DNA from 2 places in the Streptomyces sp. NPDC025793 genome. Region 1 is predicted to be linked to the other one. Evidence: predicted binding sites of a transcription regulator. Region 1 holds the regulator's gene; the other holds the start of a gene.
What was found. Region 1 encodes HspR, which represses chaperone genes until heat shock. Its sites were predicted from a motif close to TTGAGNNNNNNNNNCTCAA; they were not measured.
Positions count from the first base shown of each region.

Region 2: a site for HspR is predicted at 1,445-1,463, ahead of lon (endopeptidase La). Genes of this name have one in related genera too.

Region 1 is NZ_JBVHMR010000002.1:456,737-460,143, forward strand. Features, by position in the region: gene grpE (nucleotide exchange factor GrpE) at 1-74, shown strand, start outside; gene dnaJ (molecular chaperone DnaJ) at 111-1,286, shown strand; gene ACZ4MF_RS05925 (heat shock protein transcriptional repressor HspR) at 1,292-1,741, shown strand; gene ACZ4MF_RS05930 (sugar ABC transporter substrate-binding protein) at 1,982-3,088, shown strand; gene ACZ4MF_RS05935 (helix-turn-helix transcriptional regulator) at 3,309-3,407, shown strand, end outside.
Region 2 is NZ_JBVHMR010000038.1:32,948-36,354, forward strand. Features, by position in the region: gene ACZ4MF_RS39505 (spermine/spermidine synthase domain-containing protein) at 1-304, opposite strand, end outside; gene ACZ4MF_RS39510 (rhomboid-like protein) at 522-1,352, shown strand; gene lon (endopeptidase La) at 1,486-3,407, shown strand, end outside.

The sequences.
Region 1 (3,407 bases):
CCGAGGACACGTCCGAGGCGAAGAAGACCGGTGTCGGCGACGACAAGGAGAACGGTGGCCCGGAGGAGGGCTGACGTCATCACCGCAGACAGGAAGGAGGGACGTCGGGGATGAGCACCAAGGACTTCATCGAGAAGGACTTCTACAAGGTCCTCGGCGTCCCCAAGGACGCCACCGAGGCCGAGATCAAGAAGGCGTACCGGAAGCTCGCCCGCGAGTTCCACCCGGACGCCAACAAGGGCAACGCCAAGGCCGAGGAGCGCTTCAAGGAGATCTCCGAGGCGAACGACGTGCTCGGCGACCCCAAGAAGCGCAAGGAGTACGACGACGCGCGCGCCCTGTTCGGCAACGGCGGCTTCCGCCCCGGGCCGGGCGCCGGCGGCTCCTTCAACTTCGACCTGGGCGACCTCTTCGGGGGCGCGGGCAGCACCACCACCCAGGGCGGAGGCTTCGGCGGCGGGCTCGGTGACGTCTTCGGGGGTCTGTTCAACCGCGGCGGCACCGGTGCGACCCGCACCCAGCCGCGCCGCGGCCAGGACATCGACACCGAGGTGACGCTCAGCTTCACGGAGGCCATCGAGGGCGCCACGGTGCCGCTGCGGATGTCCTCCCAGGCCCCCTGCAAGGCCTGTTCGGGCACCGGCGACAAGAACGGCACACCGCGCGTGTGCCCGACCTGCGTCGGCACCGGCCAGGTCGCGCGGGGCTCGGGCGGCGGCTTCTCGCTCACCGACCCCTGCCCCGACTGCAAGGGCCGCGGCCTGATCGCCGAGCACCCCTGCGCGGAGTGCAAGGGCAGCGGGCGGGCGAAGTCGTCCCGCACGATGCAGGTCCGCATCCCGGCGGGTGTCACCGACGGGCAGCGGATCCGGCTGCGCGGCAAGGGCGCGCCCGGCGAGCGGGGCGGACCGGCGGGCGACCTCTACGTGGTCGTGCACGTCGGCGAGCACCCGGTGTTCGGGCGCAGGGACGACAACCTCACGGTCACCGTGCCGGTCACGTTCGCCGAGGCCGCTCTCGGCGGCGAGGTCCGGGTGCCGACCCTCGGCGGCCCGGCCGTCACCCTGAAACTGCCGCCCGGCACGCCCAACGGCCGGACGATGCGCGCCCGCGGCAAGGGTGCGGTCCGCAAGGACGGCACCCGCGGCGATCTGCTGGTCACCGTCGAGGTGCGTGTCCCGAAGGACGTGTCGGGGAAGGCTCGTGATGCGCTGGAGGCGTATCGCGAGGCGACCGCGGGCGAGGATCCGCGGGCGGAGCTGTTCGAGGCGGCGAAGGGAGACTGAGAGAGATGGACGGCCGTCGACGTAACCCGTATGAACTGACCGAGGAGACCCCGGTCTACGTCATCTCGGTGGCGGCCCAGCTCTCCGGACTCCACCCGCAGACGCTGCGCCAGTACGACCGGCTCGGCCTGGTCTCCCCGGACCGCACCGCGGGCCGGGGCCGCCGCTACTCGGCCCGCGACATCGAACTGCTCCGCCAGGTGCAGGCGTTGTCGCAGGACGAGGGCATCAACCTGGCCGGAATCAAGCGCATCATCGAACTGGAGAACCAGGTCGTCGCGCTCCAGTCCCGCGTCGCGGAGCTGGAGGCGGCCCTGGACGGCGCGGCGGCCGCGATGCAGCAGCGCGAGGCCGCCGTCCACGCCTCCTACCGCCGCGACCTGGTGCCGTACCAGGAGGTGCAGCAGACCAGCGCGCTGGTGGTGTGGCGGCCGAAGCGGCAGCGCAACGACTGACGCGTCCGCGCGCAGACACCTCCGAAAGGGGCCCGGATTCCGGGCCCCTTTCTTTGCCTTCTCATGAACTCCCGTTGGATGGAGGGTCCGTAAAGGGCGTTTGAAGGTGATTCCGCTGCTCCTTCACAGGTGCAGCGGAGCGTGGTGTTGCGCACTCGTTAAGTAGTTCTTCTTGACGCCGGGTATGCCCTCCGCGTTGTCTTTTCAGACACCTCAAACGCACCTGAAGTGAGCCCTCGCATGCGTCGTATCGCCATAACCGTGGCCGCGTCCACGATGACCCTCTCGCTTGCCGGCTGCGGCATGCTGAACGCGACGGGGAGCGGGGCGAGCGCGAGCCCGAGCAAGGGCAACGACCTGACCGTGGGCCTGCTGCTGCCGGAGACGACGAACACCCGCTACGACAAGTTCGACTACCCCATCATCAAGTCCCAGGTCGCCGAGCTCACCAACAAGCGGGGCAAGGTCGAGTACGCCAACGCCGGCGCGGACGCGTCCAGACAGGCCCAGCAGCTCCAGACGATGATCGACGACAAGGTCGACGTCGTCCTGCTCGACGCGGTCGACGCGCACGCGATCGCCCCCGAGGTGCAGAAGGCCAAGGACGCGGGCATCCCGGTCATCGCCTACGACCGGCTCGCCGAGGGCCCGATCGAGGCGTACGTCTCCTTCGACAACGAACTGGTCGGCGAGGTGCAGGGCCGCAGCCTGCTGGAGGCGCTGGGCTCGCACGCCGACACCTCCGACAAGATCGTCATGGTGAACGGCTCGCCGACCGACCCGAACGCCAAGCAGTTCAAGCAGGGCGCGCTCTCCGAGCTGAACGGCAAGGTGACGATCGCCGCGTCGTACGACACCACCGACTGGAAGCCGGAGAACGCCGAGGCCAACATGGCCAAGGCGATCGGCCAGATCGGCAAGAACAACATCGCCGCGGTCTACTCCGCCAACGACGACATGGCCGGCGGCGTCATCAAGGCCCTGGAGGCGGCCGGCGTCACCTCCCTGCCGCCGATCACCGGCCAGGACGCCTCGCTGGAGGGCGTCCAGCGGGTCGTGGCCGGCGAGCAGTACATGAGCGTCTACAAGTCCTACCCGGACGAGGCCCAGGCCGCGGCCCAGATGGCCGTCGCCAAGGTCCAGGGCAAGGACATCCAGTTCGACGCCCTCACCCAGGACAAGGCCGACAGCCCCACCACCAAGAACATCCCGGCCAAGCTGATCCAGCCGATCGCGCTGACCAAGAGCAACATCAAGTCCACGGTCATCTCGGACGGCATCTACACCGTGGGCGACATCTGCACGGTGAAGTTCAGGGCGGCGTGCACGGCGATCGGTCTGAGGTAGCGGTCACCGCCCCGGCGTTCATCCTCGGCCCGTTCACCTTCCGCCCGTTCGTCGTCCGCCCGTTCGTCTTCCTGCGCAGGCAAGAGCCGGAGCCCGGTCGATATACGGGCATAACAGCCGTTTCCGGCAGCCCTGTCGGGGAGAGCCGTGTTGCGGACCCGGTCGGCGCCGCGCATAGTTGCGCTGCGGAAGTGGCAGCACACCGGGGGTGAAATGGGCGATGGCCGGGCGCGGGGCGGAGGAGCATCCACACGGCGCCGACCGACTGTGCGCGGCCGGCGACCGGTTGTATTCCCGGGCCGTACGCCGCGGGCGGGTG
Region 2 (3,407 bases), on a different contig from region 1:
AGCCGATCACCGCCGGTTCGCGCTCCACCACGGTGATCCGCCCCCAGCGCCGGTCCGCGGCGGCGTGTGCGAGCGAGAACCCGACGCCCAGCCCGCCGAGCAGCAGCGCCGGCCCCGGCCGCCCGTCCAGCGCGTCGTACGCCGCGTCGACCAGCAGCCGCTCCGAGCGGCCGTCGGAGGTGTCCATCAGGAAACACCCGTTGGCGATGATCTGGAGCAGCGCGCCGTGTCTGCGCAGCACCACCTCGCCGTACGGGCCGTCACGCCGGTCGAGGACCACGGGAGTGTCGTACGCGGCAGTCATGCCCCCATCCTGCTTGAACGTGTCCTGTCGGGCATGGGAATTGCGGATGACGGAGGCGCGGCCCCGGTCCGACGTACTCGTCCGAGGGGCGTACGCCGGGGTGCGGACGCGAGCGGAATGTAGGAGGTTGCTGAGAATCGGCTTCCGCGTGGCGTCGGTCATAGACATGCGGCCGGTCGAGCCTCAATGGTGGGCGCGACGGAAGGAGTGCCTCATCGTGGAACGGACCGCGACGGGCCCTGCGGCGGCCGCGTCCCCGCCCCCGGCGGGCACGCCCCTGTCCGACGGCGCCGCCGTCGTCCCGGCCCCCGTGTTCGAGGGACTCCTGGACGGCATGCCCCGCCAGCGCGGCCCCGCGCCGGCGGTTCCCTTCGACACGCTCGGCCCCGCGCCGGCGGATCCCGTGCCCGTCGGGGCACCGCGTCCGGTCCCGGCCGCCCGGCTGTGGCGGCTGCTGCCCACCCCGGCCGCCACGCCCTTCACCTTCGGCTACGCGGCCCTCCTCGCCGTCACCTCCGCCGTCGCGGCCGTGGCCGACCCCGGGCTGATGAACACGCTCTACCAGGGCTCCAGCACCGACGTGGCCCATCTGGTGCAGTCGCCCGCGGTGGTGCTCCTGGCGAGCGCGCTGTGGATCGCGGGCGGGATCCTCTCGCCGTACAGCGCGGCCTTCGTGCTGGTGCTCACCGCGCTGGAGCGGCGCATAGGCGGAGGGCGTGCGGCCTGTGTCTTCCTGGCCGGGCATGTCCTGGCCACGCTCGCCACCGAGGTCCCGGTGGGCCTCGCCGTCCTGGCGGGCCATCTCCCGGCCACGTCCCTGCACCGCCTCGACTACGGCATCAGCTTCGGCGTGGCCGCCAGCATCGGTTCCCTGGCCGGCCTGCTCCGCCCCTGGTTCCGCTGGCCCCTGCTCACCGTGGTGGCCGGACTGCTGCTGAACGACCTGGCCGAGTTCGTGGACCCGATGACGGACTGGGGCCACCTGATCGCTTTGACGATAGGCGTCATGAGCTGGCCCCTGGTGCGCCGCTGGGCCCGCGCGGTCTGACCTCTCACTGCTTTCGCCTGCATAGGTCTCTACGTCACCCCCCGATCGCTCACAGCGAACACGTGGGGGGAACACCAGCCCCTGCCCAGAGGTTGAGTCGGCATAGCTCAAGTTGACTGCCGAAGGGGAGATCATGGCTGCTGAGTCCACGGCGTTCACGCTCGTACTGCCCGTGCTGCCGCTCGACGACGAGGTCGTGCTGCCCGGCATGGTGGTTCCGCTGGACCTGAGCGACGCCGAGGTGCGGGCCGCGGTGGAGGCCGCACAGGCCGCCGCCCGGTCGGCGCCCGGAAAGCCCCAGGTGCTGCTGGTGCCACGCGTCGACGGCACGTACGCCAAGACCGGTGTGCTCGGTACGGTCGAGCAGGTCGGCCGGCTGGCCGACGGCGACCCGGGGGCTCTGATCCGCGGCCGCGGCCGGGTGCGGATCGGCGCGGGCACCACGGGGCCCGGCGCGGCCCTGTGGGTCGAGGGCGCCCGGATCGAGGAGAGCGTGCCCGAGCCGCTGCCCGGTCAGGTCGCCGACCTCGTCAAGGAGTACAAGGCGCTGGCCACCAACTGGCTGAAGAAGCGCGGCGCCTGGCAGGTCGTCGACCGCGTCCAGGCGATCGAGGACGTCTCCGCGCTCGCCGACAACTCCGGATACTCACCGTTCCTCACCATCGAACAGAAGGTCGAACTGCTGGAGACCGCCGACCCGGTGGCCCGGCTCAGGCTCGCCGCGCAGCAGCTCCGCGACCACCTCGCCGAGCAGGACGTGGCCGAGACCATCGCCAAGGACGTCCAGGAGGGCGTCGACAAGCAGCAGCGCGAGTTCCTGCTGCGCCGCCAGCTGGAGGCCGTCCGCAAGGAGCTGCGCGAGCTGAACGGCGACGGCGCGGACACGGCCGAGGAGTCCGACGACTACCGCGCCCGCGTCGAGGCCGCCGACCTGCCCGAGAAGGTCCGCGAGGCCGCGCTCAAGGAGGTCGACAAGCTGGAGCGTTCCAGCGACCAGTCCCCGGAGGGCTCCTGGATCCGCACCTGGCTCGACACGGTCCTGGAGCTGCCCTGGAACGAGCGAACCGATGACAGTGCTTCCGCCTACGACATCCAGGGCGCCAAGGCGGTCCTCGACGCCGAGCACGCGGGCCTGGAGGACGTGAAGGCACGCATCACCGAGTACCTGGCCGTGCGCAAGCGGCGCGGCGAGCGCGGCCTCGGCGTCATCGGCGGGCGGGCCGACCAGGGGGCGGCGCGAAGCGCCTCGGTTGAGGGCGGTGGTGGGCGACGGGGGGGTGGTGCCGTACTCGCCCTCGTCGGCCCGCCCGGCGTCGGCAAGACCTCGCTCGGCGAGTCCGTCGCGCACGCGATGGGGCGGAAGTTCGTCCGCGTCGCGCTCGGCGGCGTCCGCGACGAGGCCGAGATCCGCGGCCACCGGCGTACGTACGTCGGGGCGCTGCCCGGCCGGATCGTGCGCGCCGTCAAGGAGGCCGGGTCCATGAACCCGGTGATCCTGCTGGACGAGATCGACAAGGTGGGCTCCGACTTCCGCGGCGACCCGGCCGCGGCCCTGCTCGAAGTCCTGGACCCGGCGCAGAACCACACCTTCCGGGACCACTACCTGGAGGTCGAACTCGACCTGTCCGACGTGGTGTTCCTGGCCACCGCCAACGTCCTGGAGGCCATCCCGGAGGCGCTCGCCGACCGGATGGAGATCGTGCGGCTCGACGGCTACACCGAGGACGAGAAGGTCGTCATCGCCCGGGACCACCTGCTCCCGCGCCAGCTGGAGCGGGCCGGCCTGCGCGAGGACGAGGTCACGATCGACGAGGGCGCGCTGCGCAAGCTCGCCGGCGAGTACACGCGCGAGGCGGGCGTCCGTACCCTGGAGCGCGCGATCGCCCGCCTGCTGCGCAAGATCGCGGCACAGCACGAACTCGGCGAGCGGGAGCTGCCGTTCACCGTCCGGGACACGGACCTGCGCGGTCTGCTCGGGCGTCCGCACCACGTGCCCGAGTCCGCCCAGGACCCCGCCGAGCGCCGTACGTCGGTGCCGGGCGTGGCGACGGGCCT